DNA from 3 places in the Herbaspirillum sp. C7C8 genome. Region 3 is predicted to be linked to each of the others. Evidence: predicted binding sites of a transcription regulator. Region 3 holds the regulator's gene; each other region holds the start of a gene.
The links. The regulator sigma-54, encoded in region 3, starts transcription at its own class of promoters, with help from an activator protein. The targets are predictions, from matches to a motif close to TGGCANGNAANCTGCTTT.

Region 1: the regulator sigma-54 is predicted to act here: its motif matches at 1,201-1,218, upstream of HWE01_RS16655 (TorF family putative porin).
Region 2: the regulator sigma-54 is predicted to act here: its motif matches at 2,901-2,918, upstream of HWE01_RS05260 (outer envelope protein).

Annotation. Positions count from the first base shown of each region.
Region 1 is NZ_JABXGG010000014.1:83,517-90,399, reverse strand. It holds gene HWE01_RS16665 (YifB family Mg chelatase-like AAA ATPase) at 1-538, opposite strand, end outside; gene HWE01_RS16660 (accessory factor UbiK family protein) at 612-857, opposite strand; gene HWE01_RS16655 (TorF family putative porin) at 1,279-2,061, shown strand; gene HWE01_RS16650 (P-II family nitrogen regulator) at 2,074-2,412, shown strand; gene HWE01_RS16645 (ammonium transporter) at 2,428-3,960, shown strand; gene gshA (glutamate--cysteine ligase) at 4,399-5,697, shown strand; gene gshB (glutathione synthase) at 5,736-6,704, shown strand; gene HWE01_RS16630 (PTS sugar transporter subunit IIA) at 6,770-6,883, shown strand, end outside.
Region 2 is NZ_JABXGG010000003.1:148,998-155,880, forward strand. It holds gene HWE01_RS05255 (urate hydroxylase PuuD) at 336-1,583, opposite strand; gene HWE01_RS05260 (outer envelope protein) at 1,888-2,712, opposite strand; gene HWE01_RS05265 (ABC transporter substrate-binding protein) at 3,408-4,448, shown strand; gene HWE01_RS05270 (ABC transporter ATP-binding protein) at 4,494-5,279, shown strand; gene HWE01_RS05275 (ABC transporter permease) at 5,307-6,086, shown strand; gene HWE01_RS05280 (ABC transporter ATP-binding protein) at 6,264-6,883, shown strand, end outside.
Region 3 is NZ_JABXGG010000011.1:106,637-113,519, reverse strand. It holds gene HWE01_RS14425 (monovalent cation:proton antiporter family protein) at 1-766, opposite strand, end outside; gene HWE01_RS14420 (KpsF/GutQ family sugar-phosphate isomerase) at 1,128-2,156, shown strand; gene HWE01_RS14415 (KdsC family phosphatase) at 2,156-2,710, shown strand; gene lptC (LPS export ABC transporter periplasmic protein LptC) at 2,707-3,315, shown strand; gene lptA (lipopolysaccharide transport periplasmic protein LptA) at 3,367-3,975, shown strand; gene lptB (LPS export ABC transporter ATP-binding protein) at 3,978-4,721, shown strand; gene HWE01_RS14395 (RNA polymerase factor sigma-54) at 4,821-6,311, shown strand; gene hpf (ribosome hibernation-promoting factor, HPF/YfiA family) at 6,465-6,827, shown strand.

The DNA.
Region 1 (6,883 bases), on a different contig from region 3:
CCGCAGGGTCGCGCGTACTGAAGTGGCTGCAGACCTCCAGCAAGGACCTGGCGGGAAGGATGTGCGCCTCGGGCAGCAGTGCCGCTTCGTCGGCATTGGCCGCCGGCAGGATGAAGCTGCGTGGCTGGCCGTGGTCCTGGTGCTCCCGCTGGATGGCGCAGGTCATGGCCAGCGCGCCGCGAATGGGCAGCAACTGGCCAGACAGCGACAGCTCTCCCGCATATTCATGATCGTCCAGCCGGTCCGCAGGAATCTGCTCGGAGGCGGCCAGGATGCCCAGCGCAATGGGCAGATCGAAGCGTCCGGATTCCTTGGGCAGGTCGGCCGGAGCGAGGTTGACGGTGATGCGGCGGGCAGGGAATTCAAACCGGGCGTTTTGCAGCGCTGCCCGAACGCGATCACGGGCTTCCTTGACCTCGGCTTCGGGGAGCCCGACGATGGTAAAGGCCGGCAAGCCATTGGCCAGGTGCACCTCGACCGTCACAGGCGGGGCGCTCATGCCGGCCAGGGCGCGGCTGCGCAAGACTGCCAGGCTCATCGCAATGCGCCCGGCAGCTTGTCAGCAGGAAGAAGGGAAGGGGGAGAAAAAGAGAAAAGTGTCCGGGCCAGGATCATGGAGTCTGTTTTTGCTGAGCCTCAAGCTCGGCAACACGCGCTTCCAGCGCCTCCAGGCGGGCACGGGTCTTGGCCAGTACCTGGGCCTGGACGTCGAATTCCTCGCGCGTGACCAGGTCCAGCTTGGCAAAACCCTGACTCAGCATGGCCTTGACGTTCTTCTCGATGTCCTTGGCCGGAGAGTTCTCGATCGCCTTGTTGATCTTGGATTGCAGGTCTTCAAAAAATGGGGGCTTGTCCATGTCGGATCTCCTTGGCTGATAGCTGTACTGCAAGTTTAGCGGTTTCCCGCTCATCCTCAAACCGCGATGTCCTGTACAGACTGCATTTTTGTGCACAGGTGCCGTCACGAGGTTGAATTTTCCTTCGGGAAATGCGCCGACTTGGTGATCCTGGCCTCGCCCGCCACCCACGCACCAAAATGTGATTGCCGCGTCCGATGCAGGTTTGACAAAAAACAAGCAATATCGCACCAATGACGTGCATTGACAGCCTTGATGCACTATTTTGAAGCTGTTCTCGAAAAAAATCGTTGCAAATCTCTGGTTTCACGCAAAAAGACAAGTCTGCCTTGCCGAACGGACATGGCACGGCTCCTGCTAAAGGGTTTGGGCAAAGACAAAAAACGACTTTATTGTTCAAACATAAACCAGAGGGAAAGTCATGAAGAAACTGATTCTTGCAACAGCCATCGCCGCATCCTTCGTTTCTACCGTGGCCCGCGCCGAAGACGCCAAGCCGGATAATGAATTGAGCTTCAACGCCGCCGTGGTGAGCGACTACCGCTACCGCGGCCTGACCCAGACCCGTTTCGACCCGGCGCTGCAGGTTGGTGCTGACTACACGCACAACCCGACCGGTCTGTACGCCGGCACCTGGCTGAGCAACATCAAGTGGATCAAGGACGCCGGCACCCTCACCGGTACCGATACCAAGGGTAACGTCGAGTGGGACATCTACGGCGGCAAGCGCGGTGACATCGGCGGCGGTTTCACCTATGACGTCGGCGGCCTGTACTACTACTACCCGGGCAACACCCTGGCCAACAGCGGCGCCAAGAACGCCAATACCTTCGAACTGTACGGTCAGGTCGGTTACGGTCCGGCCTACTTCAAGTATTCGCAATCGCTGACCAACCTGTTCGGCGCCGTCAACAGCAAGTACAGCCAGTACTTCGACCTGGGTGCCAACATCGAGACCTACTATGGCGTCATGCTCGGTCTGCACCTCGGTCACCAGAACGTGCGTGGCAACCCTGGCCAGTTCAGCTACACCGACTGGAAGGTCGGCCTGTCCAAGACCTTCGACGACGCTGCCGGCATCACCCTGGGCCTGGCCTATGTCGGTACCGACCTGAAGGACGGCGTGACGACCACCCCGGCATCGGATGGCACCAAGAACGTCGGCAAGAACGGCTTCGTCTTCTCCATCAGCAAAACTTTCTAACAAGAGGTTCGTATGAAACTGATCACAGCGATCATCAAACCGTTCAAGCTGGACGAGGTGCGTGAAGCCCTCTCCGCGATCGGTGTGCAAGGCATCACCGTGACTGAAGTCAAGGGCTTCGGTCGTCAGAAAGGCCATACCGAGCTGTATCGCGGTGCCGAGTATGTGGTCGATTTCCTGCCCAAGACCAAGATCGAGGCGGCCGTCGACGACGCCATCGTCGAACGCGCCCTGGAAGCCATCGAGACTGCTGCCCGTACCGGCAAGATCGGCGACGGCAAGATCTTCGTCCAGGACCTGCTGGATGTGATCCGTATCCGCACCGGCGAGACCGGTAAAGACGCTCTGTAAAAAAGGGGAATTCTAATGAGCATGAAGAAAATGTTTTCCGGCGCGCTCGCCATTGGCGCGCTGTTGTTGGCGGTAGGCTTTACCGCTCCGGCCCAGGCGCAGGACGCGCCCAAGCCTGAAGCCGCAGCGGCCACCGCCGCTGCCCCGGCCGCTGCCGCTCCGGCTGCGCCCAAGGCTGACGCCGCTGCCCCGGCGGCGGCTCCCGCCGCACCGGCCGCTGCTGCTGCCGCGCCGGCACCGGTGCCCAACAAGGGCGATACCGCCTGGATGCTGGTCTGTACCGCCTTCGTCATCCTCATGACCCTGCCTGGCCTGGGTCTGTTCTACGGCGGCCTGGTCCGCAGCAAGAACATGCTGTCGGTGCTGATGCAGTGCTTCATGATCTTCTCGCTGATCTACATCCTGTGGTTCGTCTACGGCTACAGCATCGCGTTCACCGAGGGCAATGCCTTCTTCGGCGGATTCGACCGACTGTTCCTGCACGGCTTGACGGGTGACTCCAACACCGGCACCTTCAGCAAGGGCGTGGTCATTCCGGAACTGGTCTTCGTGGCCTTCCAGGGAGCGTTTGCCGCCATCACCGTGGCGCTGATCATCGGTTCCTTCGCCGAACGCGTGAAGTTCTCGGCGGTGATCCTGTTCTCGATCCTGTGGTTCACCTTCTCCTACCTGCCGATGGCCCACATGGTCTGGTTCTGGCCGGGTCCGGACGCCTTCACCGACGCTGCTGCCGCTGAAAAGGCGACCGCCATCTCGGGCTGGCTGTTCCAGAAGGGCGCGCTGGATTACGCTGGTGGCACCGTGGTGCACATCAACGCCGCCATTGCCGGCCTGGTCGGTTCCTACGTGATCGGCAAGCGTATCGGTTTCGGCAAGGAAGCCTTCAAGCCCCATAGCCTGACCCTGACCATGGTCGGTGCCTCGTTGCTGTGGTTCGGCTGGTTCGGCTTCAACGCCGGTTCCGGTCTGGAAGCCAACGGCACTGCTGCCCTGGCCTTCGTCAACACCATCCTGGCTACTGCTGCCGCTGTTCTGTCCTGGAGCTTCGGCGAATGGATCGGCAAGGGCAAGCCTTCCATGCTGGGTGCCGCTTCCGGTGCCGTCGCTGGCCTGGTGGCGATCACCCCGGCCGCTGGCTTCGTGGGCGTCATCGGCGCCGTGGTCATGGGCCTGATCGCTGGTCTGCTGTGCCTGTGGGGCGTGAGCGGTCTGAAGAAGATCCTGGGTTCGGACGATGCGCTGGATGTCTTCGGCGTGCACGGTGTGGGCGGCATCCTGGGTGCCATCCTGACCGGCGTGTTCGCAGCCCCCAGCCTGGGCGGCACCGGCATCTATGACTACGTGGCCAACGCCGTGGCACCGGATTACTCCATCGGCGGCCAGGTCTGGATCCAGTTCCAGGGCGTGCTGACCACCGTGATCCTGTCGGGTGTGGTCTCCTTCATCGCCTACAAGATCGTCGACGTCGTCATCGGCCTGCGTGTGACCGAGGAAGAAGAACGCGAAGGCCTGGATATCTCCAGCCACGGCGAATCGGCTTACCACTAAGCATCTGTCGTACTGAGTCTGCAGTATTCCTTCGGGGCTGGAAACGGCCTCTTTATCAGGCGCCTTCGGGCGCCTGTTTTCATTTGTAGGCATTTGTACGCGTTCGTACGCTTCACAACATGAAGAAAAGCGCATACTTGTCATATCGCCAAGTTGTCTGCCGGGTTGTCGCTTTTTCGTCATTTTTCTTCATCAAAAAAGCTTTCCCGATGCAATGCCGCGTCGCAGGCGGATAATTCCCGAGTAATTGAGTCGGACTCTTTAAAATGCCGTCTTCATCGCCATGTGAACACTCCCGCCCACGCCTTTGCAGCGACCGTGGCCGGGCCGGGCTTTGCTGAAATGACAACGGCGGTTTCTACCGCGTTGCAACACGGTTTCAGGAATCCGCTAAAATCGACACTCGCTGCCGGCATTTACATCTCGTTAAGGTCTTTTATGGTCCCGCATCTTGTCACCGCTCTCAATGGTCCCCTGCTGGAGCTGGAGAAGAAAATCCTGGGCGCCACGCCGGCCATCGAACGCTGGTTCCGCATGGAGTGGCAGGAGCACACGCCGCCCTTCTATTGCTCGGTCGACCTGCGCAACGCCGGTTTCAAGCTGGCCCCGGTCGACACCAACCTGTTCCCGGGCGGCTTCAACAACCTCTCCCCGGAGATGCTGCCGCTGGCGGTGCAGGCGGCCATGGCGGCCATCGAGAAATACTGTCCGGATGCGCGCAATCTGCTGCTGATCCCGGAAACCCAGCCCGGCAACACCTTCTACCTGCAGAACATCGGTCGTCTGATGCAGATCTTCCGCCAGACCGGCCTGAACGTACGCCTGGGCAGCCTGGCGCCGGGCGCAGCCAAGCCGCAGCAGATCGAGCTGCCCGACGGCACTCATATCACGCTGGAACCGCTGGAGCGCTCGGCCAATGGCCGCCGCCTGGGCCTGAAGAACTTCGATCCCTGCACCGTGCTGCTCAACAATGACCTCTCCAGCGGCATTCCCTCGGTGCTGGAAGGGCTACATGAACAAAGCGTCCTGCCGCCGCTGCATGCGGGCTGGGCGCTGCGCCGCAAGAGCAATCACTTTGCCGCCTACGATGAAGTGGTGAAGAAATTTTCCAAAATGGTCGAGGTCGACCCGTGGATGCTCAATCCGCTCTTCGCTAAGGTTGGCGACATCGATTTCCAGGAGAACACCGGCACCGACGCGCTGGCCGACAGCGTCTCCTCGCTGCTGTCGAAGATCCGCAAGAAGTACAAGGAATACGGCATCAAGGAGCAGCCTTTCGTCTTCATCAAGGCCAATGCCGGCACCTACGGCATGGGCATCATGGCGGTCAAGGATGCCAGCGAGATCAAGGATCTGAACCGCAAGCAGCGCACCGGCATGCTGGCCGGCAAGGAAGGGCTGGAAGTCTCGGAGGTGATCGTGCAGGAAGGCGTGCACTCCTTTGAGCGCATCAACCAGGCCGTGGCCGAGCCGGTGGTCTACATGATCGACCGCTACGTGGTAGGCGGATTCTATCGCGTGCATGCCGAGCGCGGCGTCAATGAAAACCTCAATGCGCCCGGCGCGCATTTCGTGCCGCTGGCCTTCGCCCAGCAGCATGCCCTGCCGGACATGCACGCCAAGCCGGGCACGGCTGCCCCCAACCGTTTCTACATGTATGGGGTGGTGGCGCGGCTGGCCTTGCTGGCCGCCTCGGTGGAGATGGAAAAGACCGACCCCAACCCGGAAGTTTATTAATATCGCGCCCTTGCCAGGCACAACAGGACCCTAGCCTCATGAAAATCGCTTTCCTCGCCGATCCTCTGGAGTCGTTCAAGACGTACAAGGATTCCACCTTCGCCATGATGCGCGAGGCCGCGCGTCGCGGCCACAGTATCTACGCCTTTGAACAGGGCGACCTGGTGCTGGAAAGCGGCCTGGTGACGGCCAATGCCTGCAAGATCACCCTGACCGGTGATGCCGATGACTGGTATCGCGCCGACAAGCCGGCGTCGTCCTTCCTCTCCGAATTCGATGCGGTGATCGTGCGCAAGGATCCGCCCTTCGACATGGAGTACATCTACACCACTTACCTGCTGGAACTGGCCGAGAAGCAGGGCGCGCGCGTATTCAACAAGCCGGCAGCGATCCGCAGCCACAACGAGAAGCTGGCCATTGCCCAGTTCCCGCAGTACACCGCGCCGACCCTGGTCACGCGCGACGCCAGGCGTCTGCGCGCCTTCCACGACGAGCACCAGGACGTGATCCTGAAACCCCTCGATGGCATGGGCGGCATGGGCATCTTCCGCGTCAAGGCCGATGGCATGAACCTGGGCTCCATCATCGAAACCCTGACCGACAACGGTCAACGCACGATCATGGCACAGCGTTTCATTCCCCAGATCAGCGCAGGCGACAAGCGCATTCTCCTCATCGGCGGCAAGGTGGTGCCCAATGTGCTGGCACGCATTCCGCAGGGCAACGAGGTGCGCGGCAACCTGGCCGCGGGCGGTTTGGGCAAAGCGCAGCCGGCATCGGCACGCGACATCGAGATCGGCGAGGCGCTCGGTCCGATCTTGTATCAACGTGGCCTGTTGCTGGTAGGATTGGATGCGATCGGCGACTATCTCACCGAAATCAACGTGACCAGCCCGACCTGCTTCCAGGAAATCACCGAGCAGACCGGGTTTGATGTGGCGGCGATGTTCGTGGATGCACTGGAGGCAGCCGCAGGGGCAGCAGAGGCAACAGGGTCGGTCCGATAATGGGATCGACAGAGCATGACGGGCTGCTCGGGGAAAAGCGCGTCGCATCAGATGGCAACAATTCCATGGTTGGTATTCTTCTCTTGACGCACGCCCCGCTGGGGCAAGCTTTCCTGGCCGCCGCCACGCACGTCTTCCGCGGCCGTCCCGAACGGATGGAGGCGATCGACGTGATCGCC
Region 2 (6,883 bases), on a different contig from region 3:
GCCCGAGTGGACTTTCCCCATAGAGCCAGCCGTCGCAGCGGAGCGAAAAGTGGATCAGAAGGATAGTCGGAGCGAAGCGACTCTATCCTTCCCACTTTTCGCTTCGCTGCGACGGGGACCCTCCGCAGGAGGGCTGGCTCTTTGGGGTCGCCTTCTTTTGCTTACTTTTCTTGGCGAGACAAGAAAAGTGAGCGGCTGCCGGGCCGCCCCCGGCGCGTCCTTCCGACCGGAGAAAGATAAGCTTTAAGCTAGAGCGCAGGAAAGAGGCCCGTGCAGACTACCCAAAAACAAAAAACCAACAACCAAGCCCGCCAAGCCAAACCAGACCCCAAACATCACTTAACGGGAGCACCATTTTCAAACCACTTCCCGATGATGGCGCGTTCATCATCGGTGATATGGGTCATGTTCCCGAGAGGCATGGCCTTCTGCACGACGGCCTGTTGATAAATCTGTTGTGCATGCTGGGAGATATGTTCAGGAGAGTCCAGCAAGATGCCTTTGCCGGGAACGGGCATGAGGGTAGGTTGAGCGGCATGGCACTGAATGCAGCGTGCCTGGATGACTTGTTGAACCTGAGCGAACGATCCGACGGGTTCATTGCTGGCTGCGACGGTCGCCGATGTATTGTCGGCTGAAGGAGTTGCGGCAGCCGCTGGCTTGGCCTGCATGGCCGGACTCATCCACAGGATCACTGCCAGCAGCAAGCCCACGGCGATTCCCGGGTACCACCAGTTGTAGACGCCCTTGTGCCGCAACACGAAGAACTGCCGGATCAAGGCACCGGCGGCCATGATGCACAACAAGACCACCCAGTTATGCGGCGCGCTGTAGGTCATGCTGTAGTGATTGGACAGCATGGCAAACAGCACTGGCAAAGTGAAGTAGGTATTGTGGACGCTGCGCTGCTTGCCCCGCTTGCCGTGAATTGGATCAGGCGCCTGCCCGGCCCGCATGGAAGCCACCATCTTGCGCTGCCCCGGAATGATCCACACCAGCACGTTCGCGCTCATGATGGTCGCCAGCGAAGCCCCGCTGATGAGGAAGGCAGCGCGCCCCGAGAACAGATGACAAGCCGCCCACACCGACACGATTACCTGCAAGCCCACCAACAGATTGACCAGACGATCCGCCCCCGGCCGATCCCCGATGGTGCTACAGATCGCGTCATAGATCAGCCAGTTGAAGACCAGGAAGGCAATCGCCGTTCCACCCGCCATCGACGCCGACATGTCGAACACATTGCGATCCACCAGGAACACGTTCGCATTGAAGAGATACAGCAGCGAGAACAAGGCAAAGCCCGACAGCCACGTGCTGTAAGACTCCCAATAAAACCAGTGTAGATGCTCCGGCAACACCTTGGGTGCAAGCAGATACTTCTGCGGATTGTAGAAACCTCCCCCATGCACCGCCCACAACTCGCCCCCCACCCCCTTCTCCTTCAACTCCGGATCGGTCGGTGCCACCAGACTGTTGTCCAGCCAGACGAAGTAGAACGAAGACCCGATCCAGGCAATCGCCGTGATCACATGCAGCCAGCGCAGCAGCAGATTGAGCCAGTCAAGTAGGTATGCTTCCATGATGCTCCGCTCTCAAATCCCTATCGATGACGAAGGCCGCAACACGCGCACCTCCACCCTGTTCAAAACCCAGCAATTAGATATCAGCCCGGCCGATACCATATGCCTGCAAACATATAGACAGCATATGTCTGCACCCATATCAACATGAGCACGCCCGGCCCCACCTGCTGCAATACAGTGTAGCCAATCGCCACCCGACTCACATGTCACTGCCTGCACTGCACCGGACGCCCAACAAAAATGCCGGATCCGAAGACCCGGCATCGCCATGATGCTGCAAGCAGCCGGATCGACCGGACGCTTAGAAGTGGTACTCCGCGCGCACCATCGGGGTCTTGGCCAGCGAACCGGCGACAGTGTTCGGATTGCCGAACTTGTTGCGCCAGTACTGGTACTCCAGACCCACGCGCAGCTTGTTCTTGCCCAAGCCCATGGAGGTACCCAGGTCATACATGACCTGACCATCGAAGTTCACTTCGGGCGAGGTTGGACCACCGAACTCGTTCTTGCCCTTGGCCGCAATATAGTTCATGTAGCCTTCGAAGGCCCAGCCCGAACCACCCAGCGGGATACCCCAGGCCAGGTTCAGCATCGGGTGAGTAGCGTACTCGTAGCGACTCGTCACACCGATGGGCTTGTTGCTTTCGAACAGCGCCAGCACGCTCACGTTCAGGAAACCAGGCACATCCATCATCAGGGTCGGACCGACCACCCACATGCGCTTCTTGGAGGCGTAGCTGTTGTCGTTCTTGGTGTTCCAGTCAAAGCCCAGGGTCAGACCGACACCACGTGCCGGGCCGAAGGAAAGGTCCTTGCCGCTGATCTTGCCGATATCCAGCGTATTGCGATAGACGACGTAGAATTCCGTGGCATTGTCATCCTTGTTGTCCGACAGCAGCATGTCGATGTTGAGGAAATTGGTACCGTACTTGTAACCATCGGAGTGCTGGAGGTTGACGATGTTCTTGCTGATGTCCTTCGAATTGAAGGGCTCGGCAAACTTCGTGCCGTAACGGTAGCCGATCGAGGTGTCCGACCAGTCCAAGGCATGAGCCGACATGCTGATTGCGGACGAAGCAACCACCGCCGCCATCATCCAGTACTTCCCCTTGATACCCTTCTTCATAAGTTTCTCCCTGTATTGCTTGTCTAAAAAAAATGGCTGTTGATCCGGTGCCCGGTTCGCATCCTGCGGCGCACTGCACTCTCCCCGCCACAGCATCGAGATCCGGACACCTCGTGTGCTTGCCTTCGTCAAATCAGGTCTGGCCCATTGCTGACAGCGCTGCCGACACCCGCACCGACGGCAGCGTTTACGCAAAGCCCGTGCCAGCCCCCAGACCGGCCCCTCCGGCCGACACGCGGCCATGCCCAACGCGAGTGAACTGCCGCCCCGATGGTCAAGGTCGCGCGCGCGCCGGGGCGCAATCCTAGCCGAGTCCGGCCACTTTCCCAAGCCCTCTCACCACTTTCCCCAGCTTGGCTACTCGCATTGTCGACAATCACAACAAGCCGATGCGATACGACAAAAGCCGCCAGGAGGCGCACACCATCGGCCTTCCAGCCCTGCAAGTCCATTTTTTTTAGTGCATCTTTTTCTACTTAGGTGCAGACAAGCACCAAATTGTTGCAAATGAATTTTTTGATTGTCGACAAAAATAACGGGCGCTGTCGATCATCCGGACCGGCTCTTGCCGACGTCCTTGCGCCTGCAACGGCAGGGCAAGGAGCGCGGACGCGAACTGTCCCCAGGCTTGGCACATTAAATGCTATTGAAGCTGCAGGATCCGACATTCAAACGACCAGGGAAGGAAGTCCACCGTGCAATCCAGCAAGCTCTTCAAACTCGGCATCAGCCTCTTCAGCCTCATGCTGGCCGCCAGCTCCTCGCTGGCCCAGGCGCAGGACACCAAGATCAAGTTCCAGCTGGACTGGCGCTTCGAAGGGCCGGCCGCCCTGTTCCTGGTGGCCAAGTCCAAGGGTTACTTCGCGCAGGAAAAACTGGATGTCACCATCGACGCCGGCAACGGTTCGGGCAACGCCGTCAATCGCGTGGCCTCCGGCACCTATGACATGGGCTTTGCCGACATGGCCGCTCTGATGGAATTCACGGCCAACAACCCCGATGCCCCTGGCAAGCCGGTGGCGGTCATGATGGTCTACAACGACACGCCGGCGGCCGTGTTCTCGCTCAAGAAATCCGGCATCAAGAAACCGGCCGATCTGGCCGGCAAGAAACTGGGCGCACCGGTGTTCGATGCCGGTCGCCGTGCCTATCCCATCTTTGCCAAGGCCAATGGCCTGGACGCCGCCAAGGCACAGTGGACCAGCATGGACCCGCCGCTGCGCGAGACCATGCTGGCGCGCGGCGACGTGGATGCCATCACCGGCTTCTACTTCACCTCGCTGCTGAACCTCAATGCGCGCGGCATCAAGGATGAAGACATCAACGTGATGATGTATCCGGACTACGGCGTGCGCCTGTATGGCAATGCCATCATCGCCTCCGACACCATGATCAGGAACAAGCCGGAAGCCATCAAGGGCTTCCTGCGCGCCTTCGCCAAGGCCAGCCGCGACGTGATGGCCAACCCGGAAGCGGCCATCAAGGTCTTGAAGGAACGCGACGGCCTGATTGACGAGAAACTGGAACTGCGCCGCCTGAAGCTGGCCATCGCCAGCGCCATCGCCACGCCGCACGCAAAATCGGAAGGCTATGGCCAGGTCTACGGCCCGCGCCTGACCCTCATGGCCTCCCAGGTTTCGGACGCCTATGGCACCAAGACCCGCGTCAACGCCGACAAGATCTGGAATGGCAGTTTCCTGCCGTCCAGGACTGAGCTGGACGTGTTCCCCAAGTAAATCATTTATATCGTTTACTCAACCCATCTTCACCCGACTGCATTCATGAGCGAACCCTTCGTCGATTTCCGCCACGTCTACCTGGCCTATGATGGCGCCGCCGACTTTGCGGTGGAAGACATCGACCTGCAGACCCGCGCCGGTGAATTCATCGCCATCGTCGGGCCCTCCGGCTGCGGCAAGTCGACCTTCATGAAACTGGCCACGGGCTTGAAACAACCCAATCGCGGCAGCGTGGTGATCAATGGCCAGACGGTCAGCGGGCCGCTCAAGTTCGTCGGCATGGCCTTTCAGGCGCCCACCCTGTTGCCGTGGCGCACGACACTGGAGAACGTGCTGCTGCCGCTGGAAATCGTCGAGCCCTACCGGCACGACTTCAAGCAGAAGAAGGCCGAATACATCGAGCGTGCAAAGAAGTTGCTCAAGACCGTGGGGCTGGACGGTTATGCCGACAAGTTTCCCTGGCAACTCTCGGGTGGCATGCAGCAGCGTGCCTCGATCTGCCGCGCGCTGATCCATGAACCCAAGATGCTGTTGCTGGACGAGCCCTTCGGCGCGCTCGATGCCTTCACCCGCGAAGAACTGTGGTGCGTGCTGCGCGACCTGTGGGCCGAGCGCCGCTTCAACGTCATCCTGGTCACGCACGACCTGCGCGAAGCGGCCTTCCTGGCCGACACCATCTACGTGATGAGCAAGCGGCCAGGCCGTATCGTGGTTCGACGCGACAATCCGCTGCCGCGCCCCTGCCCGCTGGAAACCACCTATACCGACGGCTTCAACGCGCTGGTACATGAGCTGCGCGAGCACATCGGCCACGTGCGCAATACCTGACCACCCACGGCCCGGCCAAGGAAACTCATGAAAACTCCGTTCAACGGCAAACTCAATCGCGCCGCCACCACGCTGGCGCCCTGGTTCCTGCTCGTCGCCATCCTGGGCGTGTGGCAGTTCATCTGCAGCGTGTGGCAGGTCTCCGACTTCATCTTCCCCAGTCCGGCCTCCATCCTGCAGGCCATGGTGGATTACGCCGGCCCGATTACCGAGCACGCGCTTTCTACCTTTTGGGTCACCATGGTGGGCTTCGCCATCGCCGTGGTGGTCGGTGTGACGCTGGGCCTGGTGATCGGATCTTCACCCATGCTGTATGCCGCCGCCTATCCGCTCATGACGGCCTTCAATGCCTTGCCCAAGGCGGCTTTCGTGCCGGTGCTGGTGGTCTGGTTCGGCATCGGTGCGGGACCGGCGATCCTGACAGCCTTCCTGATTTCCTTCTTCCCGATCATGGTCAACATCGCCACCGGCCTGGCCACGCTGGAACCGGAGCTGGAAGACGTGTTGCGGGTACTGGGTGCGCGCCGCATGGACATCCTGCTCAAGGTCGGCCTGCCGCGCTCCATGCCCTACTTCTTTGCCTCGCTGAAGGTGGCCATCACGCTGGCCTTCGTGGGCTCGACCGTCTCTGAAATGAATGCCTCCAACCAGGGCATCGGCTACCTGCTGGTCTCGGCCGGCTCCTCGATGAAGATGCCGCTGGCCTTTGCCGGGCTGGTGGTGATCGGTGCCATGGCCATGGCCATGTACGAGCTCTTTGCCATCATCGAGAAACGCACCACCGGTTGGGCGCATCGCGGAAAATGAGGTAAATCCGGCTTTGCGCTGCTGTCGCGGCGGAAATCCCGGCAAAAGCGGTATGCGGCGCAGCGCAATTTGTCTATGATGTCGCGCGTGCGAGCCGCCGGGGGCGCTCGCGGTGGCCGCAGGCACGCGGACCGCTGCAGTACGACATGACGACAACCATCACCACAGGGAAATCACGTGAGCGCAGTTCCACTCCGTCTTGAAATCAACCAGGTACGCAAGGCCTATCCGGGCGTGCTGGCCAATGACGATGTCAGCCTGGCGGTGGCGCCCGGCGAGATCCACGCCGTGCTGGGGGAGAACGGTGCGGGCAAGTCCACCCTGATGAAGATCATCTTCGGCGCGGTCAAGCCCGATGCCGGCGAAATCCGCTGGAACGGCGAGGCGGTACAGATCGCCAATCCGCAGGTGGCGCGCAAGCTGGGCATTGCGATGGTGTTCCAGCATTTCTCGCTGTTCGACACCCTCACCGTGACCGAGAACATCGCCCTCGGTCTGGACGCCAGGACCGATCTGAAGGAACTGGCCGAACGCATCACCCGCACCGGCGAAAAATACGGCCTGGAGCTGGAACCGCAGCGCCACGTCCATACCTTGTCGGTCGGCGAGCGCCAGCGCGTGGAGATCGTGCGCGCCCTGCTGACCGAACCGCAACTGCTGATCCTGGATGAGCCGACCTCGGTGTTGACGCCGCAGGCGGTGGAGAAACTCTTCGTGACCCTGCGTCGCCTGGCCGATGAGGGTTGCAGCATTCTCTACATCAGCCACAAGCTCGACGAGATCCGCGCACTGTGTCA
Region 3 (6,883 bases):
TGCCGGCGATGAAGGCGCCCAGGGCCAGCGACAGGCCGGCCTTCTCGGTGATCCATGCCGCACCCAGCGTAATCAACAGCAGGTTGAGCATGAACAATTCCTGCGAGCGCCGCTTGACCACGATGCGGAACCAGCCGCGCATGAGCTTGCTGCCGAAGAACAGCAGCAGCGCCAGCACCACCAACGCCTTGCCCACCGCCCAGCCCAGCGTGACCATGATGTTGCCGGAATTGTTGGCCAGCGCCGGGACCACGATGAGCAACGGCACCAGCGCCAGGTCCTGGAACAGCAGCACGCCGAGGATGCGGCGACCGTGTTCGGTTTCCAGTTCCAGCCGTTCGGTCAGCAGCTTGGAGACGATGGCCGTGGAGGACATGGTCAGCGCCCCGCCCAGCGCGAAGGCCGCCTGCCAGCTCACGTTGGCGAACTGCGGCAACACCATCGCCGCCCCCCAGGCCAGCAGCATGGTGGCGGCGATGGTCGCAGCCACCTGCGCCACGCCCAGGCCGAAGACGATGTGGCGCATGGCCGAGAGCTTGGAGAGCGAAAACTCCAGCCCGATGGAAAACATCAGAAATACCACGCCGAATTCGGCCAGGGCATGGGTGGTTTCATTGTCCTCGGCAAAGGCCAGACCGTGCGGGCCGATGATGATGCCCACGACCAGGTAGCCCAGCATGGGCGGCAGCTGCATCATGCGGAAGGCGACCACGCCGAGCACCGCCGCAGCCAGAAGGAAAAGGGTCAGTTCCAGTCCGGAAAACATTGCTGTTGGGTTTCTAGTCAAAAGCCGCCGCAGACGGCGGGTTCGATGTGAATAAATTGGCAACGCACCAGCAAATGGCAGTTCATCCAGCCAGCGTGCAGAGTGAAGGAAAATACCGGGCGGCGACCAGAAGAAACGCCGTAGAATTCATACGTGTAGCGCCACAACAGCAGAGTTATTCACCACCGCAGAGTACCCTCTGCCCCTGTTGCGATGCCATTCGCCATCCCCGTCCTGGCCGGGAATCCCCCGTGGCTGCGGTGCTGCGGTGCGACGCAACGCGGCGCTTGGCATCAAATCCGGCAGCATTCCCTTACATCTGGCAAGTTTTTTGCTTTGCTAATTCGTTTATACTTCGGTTATGAGTGTAACCGATGACAAAACCACGCCTGCATCTTTTTCGGCCGGGGCTGCCCGTCGCGCCATCGACCTGGCACGCCAGACCCTGCAGATCGAAGCCGATGCCATCCTGGCACTGAAAGACCGCCTGCGCGACGACAGCGCCGAGCCATTGGCGCGGGCCGTGCAAGCCGTGCTGCAATGCGAAGGCCGCGCCGTCGTCTCGGGGATCGGCAAATCCGGCCACATCGGCCGCAAGATGGCCGCCACGCTGGCCTCTACCGGTACCCCCGCGCTCTTCATGCACCCGGCCGAGGCCGCGCATGGTGACCTGGGCATGGTGACGGCACGTGATGTCTTCATCGCCATTTCCAATTCCGGCGAAACGGCCGAGCTGCTGGCCATCGTTCCCATCATCAAGCGCATGGGCACGGTGATCATCGCCATGACCGGCAACGACGACTCCTCCCTGGCCAGGCTGGCCGCCGTGCACCTCAACGTCGGCGTGGCCAAGGAAGCCTGTACCCTCAACCTGGCCCCGACGGCCAGCACCACGGCTACCCTGGCCATGGGCGATGCGCTGGCGGTGTCGCTGCTGGACGCACGCGGTTTCGTCGAGGAGGATTTTGCCCGCTCCCACCCCGGTGGTGCGCTGGGCCGGCGCCTGCTGACCCACGTGCGCGACGTCATGCGCAGCGGCGAAGCGATTCCCGCCGTGCGTCCGGATGTGTCGCTCTCGGCCGCGCTGATGGAAATCACGCGCAAGGGCATGGCCATGACCGCCGTGGTCGATGAGCAATTCCGGCCCATCGGCGTGTTCACCGATGGCGACCTGCGCCGTCTGCTGGAGCGCGGTACGGACTTCACCAGGTTCCGTATCGCCGATGTCATGCACGCCCATCCGCAGACCGTCCAGCAGGACCAACTGGCGGTGGACGCGGTGCAGCTCATGGAACAGTTCCGCATCAACCAGCTGCTGGTCACCGATGCGGACGGCGTGCTCACGGGCGCGCTGCACATCCACGACCTGACTCGCGCCAAGGTGATCTGATGAACGCGCCAGCCTTCGCCAGCACCCTGCCCGCTGCAGCACTCGCCAAGGCGGCCGCGATCCGCCTGATGATCTTCGACGTCGACGGGGTACTGACCGATGCCGGTCTGTACTACGGCGACGAGGGGGAAGTCTTCAAGCGCTTCAACGCCCTCGACGGCCACGGCATCAAGATGATGCAGCAGTACGGTACTGCCGCCGCCATCATCACCGCGCGCCAGTCTCCCTACGTGTTGCGCCGCGCGCGCGACCTGGGCATTGCCCATGTGTTCCAGGGCATCCATGACAAGCGCCAGGCCTTCGAACAATTGCTGCAGCAAGTACAGCTCACCCCGCAGGAGTGCGGCTACCTGGGTGACGACATCATCGACCTGCCGGTGCTGACCCGCGTGGGTTTCAAGGCCTGCGTGGCCAACGGTCATCGTGAGGTGAAATCGCGCAGCGACTATGTCACGCAGGCCGCCGGCGGCCATGGCGCGGTGCGCGAGATCTGCGACCTGGTACTGGCCGCACAAGGCAACTACGAGGCGGCGCTGGCGCCGTACCTGACATGAGCGGGCGCAGCGGCGAACGCCAGGCCGAACGCATCCGCCTGGCGGTGATCCTGGTGATCCTGATCGCGGCGGCCCTGGGCAGCTTCTGGGTCATGCAGGTCATGCGCGCCTCCGGCGACCAGCAGCCGGCGCAGCGTCCGCGCGGCAAACCCGACTACTATCTGGAAAACTTCAGCTACGTGAAGATGGGTCCGACCGGCCTGCCGCGCTATGACGTTTCCGGCGTCAAGATGGTGCACTTCCCCAGCGATGACTCCTTCGAGATCACCAAGCCGGTGGTGCACAACCTGGACCAGAACCAGGCGCCCATGCAGCTCTATTCGGATACCGCACGGGTCACCGACGACCAGACCCAGATCCACATGTACGGCAATGCCAATGCAATCCGCGCGCCCTACAAGGGCCGCGAAGAAATGCACCTGGTCTCGCAATACCTGCTGCTGTTGCCCGATGATGAAATCGTCAAGACCGACAAGCCGGTCGCCATGACCATGGGGACCACGCGCCTCAATGGGGTGGGCATGGTGGCCAACAATGCGACGCAGGTGGTGCAGCTGCTCGGCAATGTACGCGGCTATTACGAGCCCGCACCGAAGAAACGCTAAGCCGGTTCAGTCCCGGACAAGAACGCCAAGAATCGAACAGACAGGAAACCAATGAAACGCTCACTCTTACTGCCGATGCTGATGCTGGCTGCCGTGTGCGGTGTGGCCAACGCCGAGAAGGCGGACTCCACCAAGCCCACCAACATCGAGGCAGACCAGATGGTCTATGACGACGTGCGCCAGGTGAAGACCTTCACCGGCAACGTCGTGATGACACGTGGCACCCTGATCATCAAGGCCGGCCGCGTGGTATTGACGACCGATCAGTACGGTTATGAAAATGCGGTGCTGTATGCCGCGCCTGGTGCGCTGGCAACCTTCCGCCAGAAGCGTGACGGCGGCCCCAATCTGTGGATCGAAGGCCAGGCCGAGCGCATCGAGTATTCGGAGCAGACGGAAGTGTCCAAGCTGTTCCAGCGCGCCCACATCCAGCGCATGGACGGCGACCGCATCACCGATGAAGTCAACGGCGAATTCATTTCCTATGACAGCCGCGCCGAATTCTATTCGGTCAACAACACTGCCAGCGGCCAGAGCAAGCCGGGCGCGGGCCGCATCACGGCCGTGATCCAGCCCAAGAACCCGCCGCCGGCCACGGACGCCCAGCCCGCAGCACCGGCCCAGCCGGCAGCGCGTCGTCAGAACGGAAAGGACCAGTAAGGATGGTAGCCAGTTCGCTGGTCGTTCGCGGCCTGAAGAAAAGTTACGGCGCGCGCCAGGTGGTGCGCGATGTCTCGATGGAAGTGCGCAGCGGCGAAGTGGTCGGCCTGCTCGGCCCCAATGGTGCCGGCAAGACCACCTCGTTCTACATGATCGTGGGGCTGGTACCCTCCGATGGCGGCGAGATCGACCTGGATGGCGCGCCCATTTCGCGCATGCCCATTCACAAGCGCGCCACCATGGGCCTATCCTACCTGCCGCAGGAAGCCTCGGTGTTTCGCAAGCTGACGGTGGAAGACAACATCCGCGCCGTGCTGGAGCTGCGCCAGGAAGACGGCAAGCCGCTCTCGCGCGATGAAATCGAGGGCCGCCTCAACAACCTGCTGCACGAACTGCAGATCGAAAAGCTGCGCGAAAGCCAGGCCCTGTCACTGTCGGGCGGTGAGCGCCGACGCGTCGAGATCGCTCGCGCGCTGGCCACCGATCCGCGCTTCGTGCTGCTCGATGAACCGTTTGCCGGTATCGACCCGATTGCGGTGATCGAGATCCAGCGTATCGTGCGCTTCCTCAAGGAGCGTGGCATCGGCGTGCTCATCACCGACCACAACGTGCGCGAGACGCTGGGCATCTGCGATCGCGCCTACATCATCAACCAGGGCACGGTGCTGGCCAGCGGCAATCCGGAAGAGATCATTGCCAACGAGTCGGTACGCCGCGTCTATCTGGGCGAGCACTTCCGCATGTAAGCAGCACAGTCGCCCTACGTATCGAGCATCACCGACACCCAGGCATCACGCAACGACAGGCACAGCAACCCGCGGGCCACGCCGCTTTCAGAAAGACAGATGAAACAGTCGCTCCAGTTACGTACCTCGCAGCACCTCGCATTGACGCCGCAACTGCAGCAGTCGATCAGGCTGCTGCAACTGTCGACGCTGGAACTGCACCAGGAACTGGAACAGATCCTCTCCGACAATCCCCTGCTGGAGCGTCTCGATGACGCTCTCGACAATTCGGTGCGTCTGCTGGCCGACGGTGCCGTCTCCAGTTCGCCTTCCAGTGGCGTGGCCGACACCCCTCATGAAAACAGCGGCGAAGCGACGCCCGCTGCCAGCGATGGCGATTCCAGCTTCGAGTACCAGGACAACAATCCGGACACCGGTGTCACCGGTGATGCCGACTGGAGCTTCGATGACGTCGCCCGCAGCGGCAAGTCACCCGATGACGACGATGCCCGCCCGCAGCTGGAAGCCCATGAACTGACCCTGCGCGAACACCTGCTGGAACAGATCCGCGTGACTGCGCGCACCCTGCGCGATCGTGCGCTGCTGGAACTGCTCACCGATGCGCTCGACGAGAGCGGCTATCTGGAAGAACCGCTGGAAGACATCCTCGCGCGCCTGCCTGAAGAGCTGGGTATCGACATGGAAGAGCTGTCGATTTCGCTCAAGCTGCTGCAGAGCCTGGACCCGGCCGGCGTGGGCGCGCGCAGTGCCGGCGAATGCCTGGCCTTGCAGATCCGCCGCCTGCCCAAGATCCCCTTTGTCACGCGCAAGCTGGCGCTGAGGATCGTTGAGGATTACCTGCCGCTGTTCGCCCAGCGCGACTTCAACAAGATCAAGAAGGCTCTCGATTGTGATGACGAAGACCTGCGTGAAGCCCAGGCCGTGATCCGCCAGTGCCGTCCGCATCCGGGTGCCGAATTCGCGCGTGACGCCTCGGACTACGTGGTGCCGGACGTGATTGTCAAGCAGACAAAGAACGGCTGGCAGGTCATGCTCAACCATGAGGTCATGCCCAAGCTGCGCGTCAATGCGATGTACGCCAGTGCCTTGAAGCAGGCCAAGGGCGAAGGTTCGCTGTCCTCGCAGTTGCAGGAAGCCAAGTGGCTCATCAAGAACATGCGGCAACGTTTCGATACAATTTTGCGCGTCGCGCAGGCTATTGTGGAACGTCAAAGAAACTTCTTTTCCCATGGTGCAGTGGCCATGCGCCCCCTTGTGCTGCGTGAAATTGCTGATACACTGGGTCTACACGAGAGCACCATCTCTCGCGTGACGACTCAGAAATACATGCTCACTCCGCATGGTATGTTTGAGTTGAAATACTTCTTCGGTAGCCACGTCGCGACTGAAACCGGAGGCGAAGCTTCCTCCACCGCGATACGGGCGCTGATCAAACAGTTGATAGGAGCCGAAAACCCGCAGACCCCATTATCCGATAGCAAGATTGCGGATATGCTGGCAGAACAAGGCATGGTGGTCGCGCGACGCACAGTCGCCAAATACCGCGAAGTGTTGAAGATTCCGCCAGTCAATCTCCGCAAGTCCCTCTGAGTTTTTCCTCAGTTTTTCTGCAGTACCGTTGCTGTGTTCAGGCAAGCATCCCGACTGATGCCCACGCCATCCGACACGAAGACCGTGCCCGTGGTACAGCTGCAGCAGGATCGATTGCACGAACCTCCAGTGACTTCACGATAGGAGTCTTGTATGAATCTGACCATCAGTGGACACCACCTCGAACTGACCCCCGCCATCCGGGAATACGTGCAAAGCAAGCTCTCGCGTATCAAGCGCCATTTCGACAACGTGATCGACGTCAGCGTGATCCTGAGCGTAGATAAACTCACAGAAAAGGAAAAGCGCCAAAAAGCGGAAATCAACGTCCACATCAAGGGGAAGGATCTACATGCGGAAAGCATCGCACACGACCTCTACGCTGCCATTGACACCCTGATCGACAAGCTCGATCGCCAGGTCATCAAGCACAAGGACAAGTTGCAGGAGCATCACTCCATTGCCAAGCGCCTGCCGGACGACACGCCCGAGGATGCGGTAGCCGGAGCGGCATAAGCCAGGACACCAACGGCAAGCCACCTCGCAGCCTGCAGGGCTGCTGAGAAAGCCAG